3 regions of the Sorangium sp. So ce726 genome follow, and region 1 is predicted to be linked to each of the others. Evidence: predicted binding sites of a transcription regulator. Region 1 holds the regulator's gene; each other region holds the start of a gene.
What was found. The regulator HrcA, encoded in region 1, represses chaperone genes, less so after heat shock. The targets are predictions, from matches to a motif close to GNTAGCACTCNCCNNNGGNGAGTGCTANC.
Positions count from the first base shown of each region.

Region 2: groES (co-chaperone GroES) is a predicted target of HrcA. The motif match lies at 2,800-2,828, and genes of this name have one in related genera.
Region 3: groES (co-chaperone GroES) is a predicted target of HrcA. The motif match lies at 2,295-2,323, and genes of this name have one in related genera.

Region 1 covers NZ_CP150349.1:12,536-17,555, forward strand. Annotated here, with positions in the region: gene WME79_RS00035 (Fur family transcriptional regulator) at 1-216, opposite strand, end outside; gene WME79_RS00040 (hypothetical protein) at 315-1,376, opposite strand; gene WME79_RS00045 (hypothetical protein) at 1,454-2,248, opposite strand; gene hrcA (heat-inducible transcriptional repressor HrcA) at 2,601-3,644, shown strand; gene WME79_RS00055 (RluA family pseudouridine synthase) at 3,637-4,596, opposite strand; gene WME79_RS00060 (response regulator transcription factor) at 4,896-5,020, shown strand, end outside.
Region 2 covers NZ_CP150349.1:4,228,836-4,233,855, reverse strand. Annotated here, with positions in the region: gene WME79_RS15880 (Crp/Fnr family transcriptional regulator) at 1-437, opposite strand, end outside; gene groL (chaperonin GroEL) at 634-2,313, opposite strand; gene groES (co-chaperone GroES) at 2,382-2,681, opposite strand; tRNA gene WME79_RS15865 (tRNA-Gln) at 3,285-3,358, shown strand; tRNA gene WME79_RS15860 (tRNA-Glu) at 3,398-3,472, shown strand; gene WME79_RS15855 (NUDIX hydrolase) at 3,618-4,328, shown strand; gene WME79_RS15850 (hypothetical protein) at 4,361-5,020, opposite strand, start outside.
Region 3 covers NZ_CP150349.1:8,935,329-8,940,348, reverse strand. Annotated here, with positions in the region: gene WME79_RS33045 (GNAT family N-acetyltransferase) at 1-107, opposite strand, end outside; gene groL (chaperonin GroEL) at 236-1,864, opposite strand; gene groES (co-chaperone GroES) at 1,898-2,188, opposite strand; gene WME79_RS33030 (hypothetical protein) at 2,695-3,246, shown strand; gene WME79_RS33025 (hypothetical protein) at 3,246-3,914, shown strand; gene WME79_RS33020 (response regulator transcription factor) at 4,041-4,886, shown strand.

The sequences.
Region 1 (5,020 bases):
CCCGATGCCTCGATCGTGCGCGCGGACCTCCGCGAGCAGATCCTCGATGGTCATGTGCGGGGCGCCGGAGAAGAACGTGTCGACGATCAGCCGGCGCTGCGCCGTCGATCTCAGCCCCTTCTTCGCCATGTACGCCTGGAGGCGAGCGCGTAGCCGGTCGAGGGCAACTTTGTCGACGTGGCTGGCGCTGCTCCCCTCTCTCTCCATGACGGCCATGGCAAGTTTATCCCGTTCGCGGCGAACCGCGTCAAGGCCGGTGACCGAGCCCACGTGGCGTGACCTCGCCGATGCTGCCCGTGCCCCGCTCGTCGCCGCTACTCGCCGACCTGCGCCATGTAGCTGATCTGAGCCGCCGAACCCCCGAGGGGGCTGAGCAGCGTGATGGGAGGCGCGACCAGGCCGGCCGCCGCCGTGTTGTCGATGACGACGTAGTAGAGGCCCGGGCGCAGCGCGTAGCGGCGGGTCTCGATGATCCCGGGCTGGAGAGGGCCGCCTGCCTGCACCGGGCCTGGCGGGGGACCGAGCGGCTTGCCGGTCTGGTACGCCTCGCGCCACGCGTCGCCGGTGGGCTTGTCGACGATCATGAGGTCCACGGGCGCGCCCTGCGCGCTGACCTTGAGGTAGAGCGCCTGGTCCGAGTCGGCGATCTCGAACGGCCCGAGGTAGTCGCGCTGGTTCGCGTACACCTCGACGGTCTCGTTCGCGAACGTGTACCGCTCCTCGTCCTCCGCCTCGAATGGGTGGTGCGGTCGCTGGGGCGGCATGAGGATCCCCAGCGTGAAGTCCTTCCCGGTCTCCTCGTTGTAGAGGACGGTGAACCCGCGGGTCAGCTCGCCCGCGACGATCTGGTTGCCGAGCAGGTTGGCGAGCCCCCCGAACGGCGGGACGTTGGCCATCACGTCGATGACCGGGTTCTCGACGTAGCCCAGCTGGAAGCTCGGGCCTTGCACGATCCGGTTCAGCCGTCCCCACACGTAGACGTTATCGTCCGCGAGCTGGAAGTCGGGTCGGTACTCGACGGACGTGGTGAGCGAGAAGCCCACCCGCTTGGCCGGCTGCATGTAGCCGTAGCCCGTGCCGGCGATGTGGACGGTGATCGTCTGGGCCGCGTCGTTGACGTCGTACGAGCACTGCATCGGGAAGAACCGCCCCATGGACGCCGATCTGTCCTGCAGGCGCAGCGAGACCCCGCTCTTCAGCATCTCGGGGCAGATCTTGCTGGCGCCAAAGTTCGAGAACAGGAACCAGCGGAGGGCAGGGCTCGCGTTCACGGGACCGCTGACGCAGGGGCAGCCGACGAACGTGAACGACAGCGCGACAGCGGCGAGCGCCAGCGCGGCGGACGCGCGGGAGAGCGGGGGTCTTCGTGCGGGCACGCGGGCTAACATAGCGGGTCGACCTCGGAGAGAGAGCGGGTTTGCGCGCGGGAGGACGGAGGACGGCCCCTCCCGGATCAGCGCACGAGATGCCATTGGACGCCGGGGGTCACCTCGAGATGCAGGTGATTTTTGTGCGCCCGGTCGTAGTTGGGCGTGAGGATCGACGTGAAGATGTGCTGATCCACGGCCTCGCACACGATGGATCGCAGCTCTCGCGCTGCCGCGTCCGCTGGAGGGCCGCTGCCCGCCCCCTTTCCGACCCCGCGGGGCCGCCCGGTCGGGCCGGCGCTCTCGCCGCAGACCGGCGCGCCGCGCCTGCCGACGAAGTCGCGCTCCACCTCGATCCAATCCTCCGCGAACCCGCCGCCGACGCGCTCCTTGATGAACCTGTAGGGGTCGATCGCGAGCCCGCCGGGGTGCCTCGTCGCGAGCCTGCCCTCGGGCCACATCCTGGACGGAGGCCGCCAGGCCGAGAACATCAGCACCTCGTCGATGTCGTGCGCGCGGAGGATCCGGCTGAAGTCCGAGAGCGCGAGCGCGAGGCGGCAGTCGAAGACGTCGTGCGGGTTGTCCGCGCGCTTGTGGGCCGGCAGCGCCGTCCGGTAGAGGACCCCGCCGACCCCCTGCATCAGCCGCACCGGAGCGAGCACGCCCGGCGCGCGCTGCACCGGCTCAAACGCGATCTTCCGCTGCGTGAGCGCCGCACGGCATTGCTCCGCGCTCATGGCCGCGTAGCGCGCCGACGGGTGCTTCGCCCAGTCCTGGTGGTACCTGACCTTCGGCTTGCCCTGCGCGCTCGGCGCGGCGGCGAGGGGGCCGAGCGCGAGGGCGAGCGCGCAGGCAGCGGCGGCATGGCGTGCGGGCGGCATCGTTGCGGTACATCCCTCGTGCGAAGCAAGGCAGGCCGACCCTCTCGGGGGGCCAAGTGACCACGACCACGCGGCCGGGTGGCCGAGTGGCCGACCGCGCCGCCATCCGGTGGAGCGGGGCCCCCGTGCGCGGGGTGGCTGGGCTGCTGCCGTGGCGGCCCGATCCTACCGCGACATTTGACCGGGCCGCGCGATCGCCTCAAAATGGGTCGCATGCGCGTCCGTGGGTCATGCGCCCGCACGTGCAGCTTGACGTATGGGAGCGAAGGTCCGGCCCGCATGGCTTCCCGGTCCGGGCGGTCCCTGGTCCAGGTAGCCACGGCGGCGCGCTTGTGCGCTGCATGCAGCTGACATGGGTGATCTTTCCAATCGATCTCGAAAGATCCTTTTCGCCGCGGTCACCGAGTTCATCGCAACGGGCGACCCAGTTGGCAGCAGGACGCTCGCCCGCAAGTACGGGCTGGATCTCTCGGCTGCTTCGATCCGCAACGTGCTCGCGGACCTCGAGGAGGCCGGGTACCTCCACCAGCCGCACACCTCTGCAGGGCGGATCCCGACCGATCGCGCGCTCCGGCTGTTCATCGACGCGCTCGTCGAGCTCCGGTCGCTGTCTCCCGAGCAGCAGGCCGAGCTGAGCGCCAGGTTCACCGAGATCTACGCGGGGGCGAGCGATCCGCTCCGCGAGACCGGGCGCTACCTCTCGGAGCTGTCCGGCGCCGCGGCGGTCGTCGCGGCGCCGCGGGCCGAGCTCCGCGCCCTCGCCCAGCTGCGCTTCATCCCGACCAAGCCAGGGCAGCTGCTCGCGGTGCTCGTCTTCGCCGACGGCTCGGTCGCGAACCGCTTCATCTCGGCCGACGAGGCGATCAACGAAGGCGAGCTCACCCGGATCCACAACCTGCTCGCCGACGTCATCGAGGGGCGCACGCTGGGCGAGATCCGGGACCTGTTTGCCCGCCGCCTCGCGGACGAGCGCCTCCAGATCGACGCGCTGAGGCGCCGCGCCTTCGAGCTCGGCAGCAAGGCGACGGCCGACGTGACCCGACGGAGCGAGGTCGTCATCGAGGGGCAGAACCGGCTGATCGATCTGCCTGAGTACGCCGACGTCGACCGGCTCAAGAAGTTGATGAAGGCGCTCGAGGAGCGCGAGGAGCTCGTCGATCTGCTCGACCGGACCCTCGCTGCCGGCGCGGGTGAGGTCACCGTGTTCGTCGGCAGCGAGGCAGGCGACCTTGGCGGAGGCCAGCTCAGCCTCGTCGCCGCGCCGTACATGGAGAACGGCCGCGTCGCCGGGACCGTGGGCGTGCTCGGCCCGACGCGGATGGACTACGCGAAGGTCATGCCGCTGGTCGACGCCACGGCCGCGGCGATGACCGAGGTCCGCGGCAAGGTCAAGTAGCGCCCTTCCGCTGCGGCTCACGGAGCCGATCGAGCACGTCGTCGAAGTCCGGGGGCGGCGGCGCCTGGAAGCGCATCGGCCGGTCGTCGGCCGGGTGGTTGAAGCCGAGCTCGGCCGCGTGGAGCATCAGCCGCGCGGCCGGGACCCTCGTCCCCCGGTAGTCCCGCACGTAGACCGTCTCGCCGACGAGCGGGTGCCCGGCCTCCGCGAGGTGGATGCGGATCTGGTGCGTGCGTCCCGTCTCGAGCCGGCACGCGACGAGCGTCACGCCCCCAGCGTCGGCTCCCTCCTGCGGTCCTCGGAGCACCTCGATCGGCTCCACGTGCGTCACCGCGAGCTGCCCCTCGCGCCGCCCCTCTCGCGCCGAGCCGCGCAGCCCATCGCCCCGATCCTCGACGAGGTAGCTGCGGTAGGTGCCGCGCGGGACGGCGCCGTGCGCGAGCGCCAGGTACTGCCGGTGCATCGCGCGGACGCGGAGCTGCTGCGCGAGGTGCTTCTTCGCGGCGAGCGTCCGCGCGAAGACCAGCAGCCCGCTCGTTCCCTTGTCGAGGCGCTGCACCACGCCGAGCGGCGCGCGCCCGCGCAGGCGGTCGCGCCTGGCCAGCACCTCGCGCACCAGCGCGTCGAGGGTCGCGGCCTGCTCCGCGGGATCCTCGTCGCCGTACGGGATGGTGCTCACCCCGGCGGGCTTGTTCACCACGACGACGCTCGCGTCCGCGTAGACCACGAGCTCGCCCTCGAGCTTGCGCCGCCGCACGGTCTCGGGCCTCGGCGCGTGCAGGCGGATCTCGATCTGCTCCCCGCTGAGCACCCGCCGACGGGCGCTCGTCGCCACCGCGCTCCCGACCAGCACCTTGCCGGTCTCGATCAACCGGCGCGCGTCGGACCACGAGACCGCGGCCAGCGCACGGACGGCCCCGTCCAGCGGGCGCCGATCCAGCTCGGCTGGCACCGTCCAGCGGCCATCCTGCGGAGGTCGTACCTGGGCGACCGGGTGAACGCCGGTCGTTTCGGCGGCTTTGTCTTCCTGGCGCGGCGGAGTGGCGGGTCGGAGCGGACGCATGTAGAGCTCACCGGGGCGCCTCGGCTCCGCCCACCAGCGTGGGACCGGGCTCTACCGGCGCGAAAAAACGCACATCCGCGGGGCCCGCGGGGGCGAAATACACCGCGAATGTTGACACATCGCGCGACCGGAGCCGAAGATATCCAGAGCCGTCATCGCTTTCTCGCCATCTGAGAGGAGACCCGTTCGTGGCCAGCACCCTTCTCGCCGTAGACGACAGCGTGACCATGCGCAAAGTGCTCGAAATCACCTTTGCGGGTCAGGATTTCCGCGTCGTGACGGCGAGCAGCGCCGACGCTGCGCTGCAGAAGCT
Region 2 (5,020 bases), 4.2 Mb from region 1:
GTCTCCTCCCCGAAGGCCTCGGCGTGACGCGCGAGCGCGAGCATCACGCGCGCCTTCGGGTCACGGTGCATGAGGATCTCGACGAGCGAGTTCGCCGCGTCGAGCCGCTTCGCCAGCTTCTTGAGGAGACGGAGCGCTATCTCGACGTCGCGCTGCAGCATGACCTCGAGCTTCCGCGCGTCGATCACGAGGCAGCGGGACGGCTCGCTCACGGTGGCCGTCGCGTTCCGCGGCTTGCCGTTCAAGATCGCCATCTCGCCGACGAACTCGCCGGGCCCGAGCACCGCGAGCACCTTGTCCTCGCCGGCGACCGACTTCGTGATCCGCACGGCGCCCGACTGGATGACGAACATGACGTCGCCGGAGTCACCCTCACGAAAGAGCACGTCGCCCGGCACATACTCGCGGCCATAGCGGGCGAACGACGACTCCGACATTGCCCGGGAGTCTAGCGCCCCACGTGACCGCGGGTCAAAAACCCGGGCAAGAGCGCTGGCCCTCACAAAACGCGAAGGGCCCCCCAAGCCAGCATGCTTTGGAGGACCCCTCGGCCCGCTTCGTCGGGCGCAGCGCGCTCAGCGGGCCGGCGCCGCGCGGAGGCGGCGGCAGCCCGAGAGCGGCGCGGACAGGCGATCAACCCATGTCGAAGTCGCCCATGCCGCCCATGCCGCCCATGCCGCCCATACCCCCCATGCCGCCCATGCCGCCGGGAGCCCCGCCGGCCGCGGCCTTCTCCTTCTTGGGCTTCTCGGCGACGAGGGCCTCGGTCGTGAGCATCAGCCCGGCGACGCTGGCCGCGTTGGTGAGCGCGTGCCGCACGACCTTGGCCGGGTCGATGACGCCGCCGGTGAGCAGGTCCTCGTACGCGTCGGTCGCGGCGTTGTAGCCGAACGTCGGCGCGCCCGACCGGACCTTCTCCGCGACCACCGTCCCGTCGACCCCCGCGTTCTGGGCGATCTGGCGGAGCGGCGCCTCCACGGCGCGGCGCACGAGCCGCACGCCGGCGTCGCGCTCGTCGTTGAACTTGAGCGACTCCAGCGAGGCGGCCGCGCGGAAGAGGGCCACGCCGCCGCCGACCACGATGCCTTCCTCGACGGCCGCGCGGGTCGCGTGCAGCGCGTCCTCGACGCGCGCCTTCTTCTCCTTCATCTCGGTCTCGGTCGCGGCGCCGACCTTCACCACCGCGACGCCGCCGGCGAGCTTCGCGAGCCGCTCCTGGAGCTTCTCGCGATCGTAGTCGCTCGCCGTGTCCGCGATCTGCTTGCGGATCGTCTCGATGCGGGCCTTGATGCCGACCTTCTCGCCTTGGCCGTCGACGATGACCGTGTTGTCCTTGTCGATCTCGACCCGCTTGGCGGTCCCGAGGTCGCGCACCGTGGCGCTCTCGAGCTTCTGGCCGAGGTCCTCCATGAACGCCGTCGCGCCCGTGAGGGTGGCGATGTCCTTCAGCATGTCCTTGCGGCGATCGCCGAAGCCGGGCGCCTTCACGGCGGCGACCTTGATCGTGCCGCGCAGCTTGTTCACGACGAGCGTGGCGAGCGCCTCACCCTCGATGTCCTCCGAGAGGATGAGCAGCTCGCGCCCCTGCTTCACCACCTGCTCGAGCAGCGGCAGGAGGTCGGCCATGGCCGAGATCTTCTTCTCGTGCACGAGGATGAGCGGGTTCGTGAGCACCGCGGTCATCTTCTCGGGGTCGGTCACGAAGTAGGGCGAGAGGTAGCCGCGGTCGAACTGCATGCCGTCGACGGTCTCGAGCTCCGTCGTCATGCGCTTGTTCTCCTCGACCGTGATCACGCCCTCCTTGCCGACCTTCTCCATGGCGTCGGCGAGGATCTGGCCGATCTCCTTGTCGCCGTTGGCGCTGACCGTGGCGACCTGGGCGATCTGGTCCTTGTCCTTGGTCGGCTTGGCCGCCTTCTGCACGGCCTCGATGACCTTGACGACAGCCGCGTCGATGCCGCGCTTCAGATCCATCGGGTTGTGGCCAGCCTCGACGAGCTTGAGGCCCTCGCCGAAGATCGCCTGGGCCAGCACCGTCGCCGTCGTCGTGCCGTCGCCGGCCTTGTCGCTGGTCTTCGAGGCGACCTCGCGCACCATCTGGGCGCCCATGTTCTCGAGCTTGCCGGCGAGCTCGATCTCCTTGGCGACCGTGACGCCGTCCTTCGTCACGACCGGGGAGCCCCAGCTCTTCTCGATGACGACGTTCCGCCCCTTCGGCCCGAGGGTCACCTTGACCGCATCGGCGAGCGTGTTCACGCCCTTCAGGATCGCGGCGCGGGCGCCACGGCTAAAAACGATCTGCTTCGCAGCCATTTCTCAATCCCCTCGCGGCCGCGCGGCCGCGTGTACTAACGCTTGCGTTCGGTTGCCTCAGACTTGGTTCACGTCGCGGCGGACTCGGTCACGGCGAGCACGTCGTCCTCGCGGATGAGCACGTGCTCCTCGCCGTCGAGCTTCACCTCGGTGCCGCTGTACTTGCCGAACAGCACCTTGTCCCCGACCTTCACCTCGAGCGGGCGAACCTTGCCGTCCTTCAGGACCTTGCCGTTGCCCACCGCGACGACGCGCCCCTCGATCGGCTTCTCCTTCGCGGCGTCGGGGATGATGATGCCCCCCTTGGTCTTCGTCTCGCTCTCGACGCGCTTGACGACAATCCGATCCTGCAGCGGCCTGATTTTCATGCTGGCTCCCTCGTCCTCGCCTTGTTGACTGACCATCGGCTCGCCGGAGGTCCAGTTCGCCCCCCCGCTGGGGCATTCCGCCCGCACGACGAGAGCCAAGTGCCTGAGATCGCAGTGTCTTGGCACTCTCCTAGGCCGGTGGCTAAACCGCGGCCGAAAGTAAATCAGTCACCCGGCGCGTCAAGGGCGCGCAGCAGGGAGCTGCGACTTTTCCGGGGCCGAAAGTCCCGAGCGGCGAAGCCGAGATGCCTGGAGAAGCGACGGCGAGGGGCGCGGTCGCGACGTCGGGATGCTCGTCCAGGGACGAGCCCCTCTCCGACGGCACGCAAACAATCTGGACGGATCATGGCGACAGCGTGACGACAGCAACGCGGCGAGCGACTGACAACGGACGGCATGCAACGAGGACGGAGCGGGTTGCGCGAGACGCTGAGCAAGGGGGGGCCTTGCTCAACCCGCGAAGCGCGCGAAACATGCGAAAGTTGGGCGATTTTTGGCGGTGAGCATTTTTCTTCGGCGGGTCCGATTCTGATCGCTTGACAATACAGGCAGCCCGAGTAGATTCCGCGGCCCGTGGCGCTGATGAACACGGCGCTGACCCCTTGGGGGATCGTCTAACGGCAGGACGCAAGATTCTGGCTCTTGCTATCAAGGTTCGAATCCTTGTCCCCCAGCCAGGCCGCTCAGCTCTGCTGTCGGTCTTCTCCACAGAACCAGGTCCCATCGTCTAGCGGTTAGGACATCGGCCTCTCACGCCGGTAACGCGGGTTCGATTCCCGCTGGGATCGCCACTTTCACCCCCCTCGCCTCGTTTCCTGCTGCTTCCGCTTGATGTCGTGCCTCGAGCACGACGCGAAGCACAGCGTCATCTGACGAGCGAGCACGTAGAGCAGCCAAGACGTCTTGCTCCGTTCACGTTGCGCTACCCTCTGGCGCATGGCGGCGCAGGACGGAGAGGAGCTCTTCGACATCCTCGATGACGGCGGCCGGCCGCTCGGCGTGCGCAAGGCGCGCAGGCTCGTCCACCGCGACGGCGACTGGCACCGGAGCGTTCACGTGTGGGTGCTCCTCGAGCGGGGGCCCGATGGCCTGGAGCCGGACAGCCGCCAGAGCGCCGCGGAGCCCTGGGTGCTCTTCCAGCAGCGCAGCCCCGACAAGGACACCTGGCCCGGCGCGCTCGAGGTCGCCGTGTCGGGGCACTACCGCGCCGGAGAGGATCTCGCGGGGGCGCTGCGCGAGGCGGAGGAGGAGATCGGCCTGCCGCTCTCGCCGCGCGACGTGGTCCGGCTCGGCACGCGCCGCAGCCAGGACGATCACGCGCGGGGCATCGTCGATCGCGAGCTGCAGGACGTGCTGCTCGCGACGACCCGCCGCGCGCTCGAGGAGCTGCGTCCCGATCCGCACGAGGTGACCGCGCTGCTGTCGCTCCCGCTCGGCGCGGCGCTGCGCCTCGTCCGAGGCGAGGTGCCCCGCGCGAGCGGCCTCGTGCGACGACCGCCGGACGCCGCGGGCGCCGTGAAGGTCGAGCCGCGCGACGTGCGGCTCGACGAGTTCGTGGTCGCGCGCGACGGCTACTTCGAGCGCGCGCTCGACACGATCCGCCGGCGCCTCGCGGGCGAGGTGCCGGCGCCGTGGCTCCTCGGCTAGGACGCCGGCGCTCTCTCCTCGCGCCCGTGCTGTCAGCCTGAGCCGCGGCGCCCGTCCGCCGGCCGTCGGGGCTTCTCGGAGGGCACCGCCGACGCGACGAGGAACCCTTCGGCGCGGTGCGGGGCGAGCCCGCAGCGCGCGTTCATGCGCTTGGCGATCTCGTCGCCGGCCCTGACGAGCGCGTAGAACCACCGGATCCCGAAGCGATCGTGCCCTTCCCGGAGCGCCGCCGCCTGGAGGGGGGCCCCGAGCCCCCGTCCGCGGTGGTCCTCGCGCAGACAGGTGCAGATCGGCATGGCCGTCCACGAGGGCGCCTCGCCCACGTCGGAGATCCAGAGCGGCGGGGCGCCCAGCAGCCCGAGCTGGGCGAGCGCCTCGCGCCCGCCGATCTCGGCAGGCTGCGGCCGCGTCACGACGCACAGGGTGGTGCAGCCGATCAGCGCCCCCGCGGCGTCGCGCAGCGCGAGCGTCAAGGAGCGCCCCTCGCCGCCGCGCAGGTACCACCCCGGGAGCGGCGCGTGGCCGCCCTCGGCCTGAAGCTCCTGGATCGCGCGGATCGAAGCGTCGTCGTCGTCCGGCGACACCCTGGACAGGCGCAGGCCCGGCGGGAACGTGCGAAACCGGCTGAGCCCCTGCACGGCGGCGCGCACCTCGCCAGCCGGGGCGCCCATGATCGAGAGGTCCTCGTCCAC
Region 3 (5,020 bases), 4.6 Mb from region 1:
GCGCCGGACAGGGCCTCGGCCTCGGCGCGATCTCCGTGGATGACCGCCTCGAGCAGGGGCAGCGAGACCGGGGTGAGCGCCAGGCGCTCGGTAGTCAGGGTGCTCATCGCGAACCTGCGCCAGATCAGATCATGCGCCGCGGCCCGCCGGAAGTCGAAATGGCGAAGGGCCGACTTCCTGAGAAGGAAGTCGGCCCTCGCCCGCCGGGCTTAACGGTCAGCGCGGCGCGTCGCGATCAGAAGTCGTGGCCGTGGCCCGCGTGGGCGCCACCAGCCGCCGGCTTCTCCTCCTTCGGCCGCTCAGCGATGAGCGCCTCGGTGGTGAGCATCAGGCTGGCGACGCTGGCCGCGTTCTGGAGCGCCGACCGGACGACCTTGACCGGATCGATGACGCCCATCTCGAGCAGGTTGCCGTAGTCGCCCGACGCCGCGTTGTAGCCGTACGAGTCCTTGCCGTCGCGCACCTTCTGCACGACGATCGAGCCCTCTTCCCCGGCGTTGGCCGAGATCTGGCGGAGGGGCTCCTCGATGGCGCGGCGGATGATGTTCACGCCGAACCGCTGCTCGTCGTTGACCTTGAGCTTCTCGAGCGAGCTCTGCGCGCGGATGAGCGCCACGCCGCCGCCCGGGACGATCCCCTCCTCGACGGCCGCGCGGGTCGCGTGGAGCGCGTCCTCGACGCGGGCCTTCTTCTCCTTCATCTCGGTCTCGGTCGCAGCGCCGACCTTGACGACCGCGACGCCGCCCACGAGCTTCGCGAGCCGCTCCTGGAGCTTCTCGCGGTCGTAGTCGCTCGTCGTGTTCTCGATCTGAGCGCGGATCTCCTGCTGCCGGGCCTTGATCTTGTCCTTCTTGCCCTGGCCGCCGACGATCGTGGTGTTGTCCTTGTCGATGATGACGGTCTTGGCGCGGCCGAGATCGCTGATCGTGACGTTCTCGAGCTTGAGGCCGAGCTCCTCCGCGATCACCTGGCCGTCCGTCAGGGTGGCGATGTCCTTCAGCATCTCCTTGCGGCGATCACCGAAGCCCGGCGCCTTGACGGCCGCGCAGTGCAGCGTGCCGCGGAGCTTGTTCACGACGAGGGTCGCGAGCGCCTCGCCCTCGACGTCCTCGGCGATGATGAGGAGCTGCTTCTGGCTCTTGGCGATCGCCTCGAGCACCGGGAGCAGGTCCTTCATGTTGGAGATCTTCTTCTCCGAGATGAGGATGTAGCAGTCCTCGAGGTTCGCCTTCATGGCCTCGGGATCGGTCACGAAGTACGGCGAGAGGTAGCCGCGGTCGAACTGCATGCCCTCGACCACGTCGAGGGTCGTGTCGGCGCTCTTGGCCTCCTCGACCGTGATCACGCCCTCCTTGCCGACCTTCTCCATCGCGTCGGCGAGGAGCTTGCCGATCGTCTCGTCGCCGTTCGCGCTGATCGTGCCGACCTGCGCGATCTCCTTCGCGTCCTTGGTCTGCTTGGCGGAGCCGCGGAGGTGCTCGACGATCGCCTCGACCGCCTTGTCGATGCCGCGCTTGATCTCCATCGGGTTGTGCCCGGCCGCGACGAGCTTGGAGCCCTCGCGGTAGATCGCCTGAGCGAGCACCGTCGCGGTGGTCGTCCCGTCGCCGGCGATGTCGCTCGTCTTCGAGGCGACCTCGCGGACCATCTGGGCGCCCATGTTCTCGAAGCGGTTCTCGAGCTCGATCTCCTTGGCGACCGTCACGCCGTCCTTGGTGACCGTCGGCGAGCCGAAGCTCTTCTCGATGACGACGTTGCGCCCCTTCGGGCCGAGGGTGACCTTGACCGCGTCGGCGAGGGCGTTGACCCCCGCGAGGATCATGCTGCGGGCGGACTCGTTGTAGATGATTTCCTTGGCTGCCATGGTGTCTCTCCTAAGTTCCTTCTGTCGCCCGCGTCACTTCTCGATCACGCCGAGGATGTCGTCCTCGCGGAGGATGAGGTGCTCCTCGCCGTCGATCTTGACCTCGGTGCCCGAGTACTTGCCGAAGAGGACGCGATCGCCCTCCTTGACGTCGAGCTTCCGCACGGTACCGTCCTCGGCGACCTTGCCGTTGCCGACGGCGATGACGGTCCCCTCGATCGGCTTCTCTTTCGCGGTGTCCGGAATGTAGAGACCTCCCTTGGTCTTCTCTTCTTCCTTCACGCGCTGAACGATCACGCGGTCCTGGAGCGGTCGAATCTTCATCTTTGCAAATCCTCCGGGGACGAGCGCCGCGTCCCACGAACGGCAAGACCCAGCCGGCCCACCTGAGCAGCCGCAAGGTCCCATACGATTGCAGTCTGGGCACTTTGCTAGCACTCACCCATGGCGAGTGCTAGCGAGCGCGCGGAAGATAGCCACCCCCTGGAGGGTGTCAAGAGTGGCCCTAGGCCGGCACTTTGCGCGTTGGCAGCCAGGCGCAGAGGTGGCTGTAAGTCCTGGAGATCGCAGGGGAAGGGGCGTGGCCTAAGGCTGGGCTCGGCGGAGCCCCTCGGCTAAAATGCGCTTATGAGGGCAAAGCTGCGGCAGCACAGTGACGCGATGCCCTCACGGTCTCCAGCCCGAGGGAGGCCGCCAGGACGTGTCTGGTTGACCTGAGCGCGCGGTGGCCCGGGTTACGTCGGTATCCAGGGCACCCGCATAAGTGAGGTGCCGCTGTGAGCCAAGCGATCTCTCTCTCCCCGAGCATGACCCGCTATTTCCAGGAGGTTGTGGACGAGGCGCTCCGAGTTCGGAACGTCGCTGCGACCGAGGCGGCGTCGAGTTACCTCGTCGGTCTGCTCTGTGCTTTTGCTCACCCGGACGAGCAGGCCGAGTCTGCCTTCAACCAGCCCCTGACCTTTCTTCTGCGCGATGCGCTGGAAGCCTCCGGGGCCGAGCGTTTCCAGCGGCTGCGCAACCTGGGAGACAGCGTCCTCTACGTGGTCGGCTTCTTCGGCGGCCACATCGAGGTCAAGGGGATCGATCGCGGCTATGTGGTCGGGGTCGGGTCGACCGCCTACCACCATGCGGCCGCTATGCTGCGCCTCAATGCGCGGGTCGGCCAGGGGCCCGACGTTCTTTCGGAGATGGCCGAGAAATTCGAGCGGTTCGTGAGCGTCCTGAACGATGTGGCCGACGGTACGCTCGCGTCCGGGGCTCGGGACGAGCGCTCGGTGCTCCGGCTGTACGAGCGCTGGGTTCGCACGGGATCGAGCCGCCTCGCGGATGAGCTCGGGGCACGAGGGCTCGTACCGAGCCGTGGCACGGGCGGGCTCAACTGATGCGGGGGCCGACCTTCCCGGCCCGGATCCAGCAGCACCTGGCGCGCACCTATGCGCTCGATGACGCGCCCGCGGTCGACGATTTCATCCAGCTGACGGACGGCAGCGCCCGCGAAGCGCTGCTGATCCGGCACGCCGCCGACGGGGATATCGAGGTCGCGCTGCACCTGCCCCACCGGGCGATCACGCGGGGGCGAGAGGGGACGTTCGACGAGATCTGCCAGATCGTCGAGGGCGTGAGCCACTTCCTCTATGTGGCCGAGCGGGCCCGCAGGGAGCTGCCGGCGACCCAGCTCGAGCTCGAGCTCCAGGCCGAGGTCGACAAGTACGTGCTGCTTGTCTATGGCGATCTGGCTGACGAGGTCGCGCCGCCAGGCCCGCCGCTCCGGCGCCGCCACGAGGCGGCGCCACCGGGGGCGGGACGCTTCGAGCCCGAGCGCGCCGCGCGGATCCGCGCCCATCTCTTCGAGCGGGTCACCTTCATGGATCCACCGGGCACGGAGACCGGCGATCGCTACCGGATCGCGAACGATCTGGCGGCGCGGTTCGCGGGCCGACTCGAGGCCGAGTTTGCCCGCCATGGGCGTCATGCCGAGCTGCTCGCCGCGCTGCGACGCTTCTATGCGGCGGGGCAGACGGAAAAGATCGCCCTCGCGCGCGCCGCCTGAGCGCATCCTCCCTGGCGCTCGGGATCGCTCGGGAGGACGGCGAACGGCCAAGAGCGCTGGCTGCGGCCGCGCGGTCTCGTTCTCTCTTGACCGGTTCGCGCGCACGTACTCTCATCCGCATCCACGATGCCTTCCGCGAGCACGATGCCGCCCCGTGTGCTGGTGGCCGAAGATGAACCGGCGATGTTGAGCCTCGTTGCGCGTCACCTGAGGAACCTCGGGTTCTCTGTGATCGAGGCTTCCGAGGGCGATGCCGCCTGGGATCTCGCGCGCGAGCACCAGCCCGATCTGGTGATCCTCGACGTGATGATGCCCGGCATGAGCGGCTGGGAGATCTGCAAGCGGCTGAAGAGCGACACGTCCGACGGACGGCCGTTCGCGAGCACCGGCGTCATCATGCTCACCGGCATCGGCGAGAACCTGAACGAGATGACCTCGCCGCTCTTCGCCGCAGACGCCTGGTTGAACAAGCCGTTCGATTTCGCGGATCTGGACGCGCGGGTGCGCGAGACGCTCGCGCGTTATGCGAAGCAGGTGCCTGACGCGAACGGGGCCAGAGCGCAGGCGAGCGCTGTTGGCGAGGAGCTTGAAGCCGCGGAGCAGCCGTCCTCCAGAGCACGGGCGACGGGGGCGAAGAAGTCGGCGGCAAACGGTGCCGTGGCAGGCCGAGCGGCTGCAAAGCGGCCGGCCGTGGCGAAGAAGCCGGCCGCCAAGGCGGCGAAGAAGCCGGCCGCCAAGACGGCGAAGAAGCCGGCCGTGGCGAAGAAGCCGGCCGCCAAGGCGGCGAAGAAGCCGGCCGTGGCGAAGAAGCCCGTCGCGGCGAAGAAGCCGGCAGCCAAGGCGGCGAAGAAGCCGGCCGTGGTGAAGAAGCCGGCCGCCAAGGCGGCGAAGAAGCCGGCCGTGGCGAAGAAGCCCGTCGCGGCGAAGAAGCCGGCAGCCAAGGCGGCGCCCAAGAAGAAGTCGACGAAGTAATCCAATTCGAGGCGGGCGCCGTGCGCAGTGGCCCGTCTCCTCGTTCCCACGGAACGTACGTGTGCCGCCGCCGAGCCGTGCGATCAGCGCTCGGAGGGAGGACCCCCACCCACCACCGGCAGCGCGCATCCACG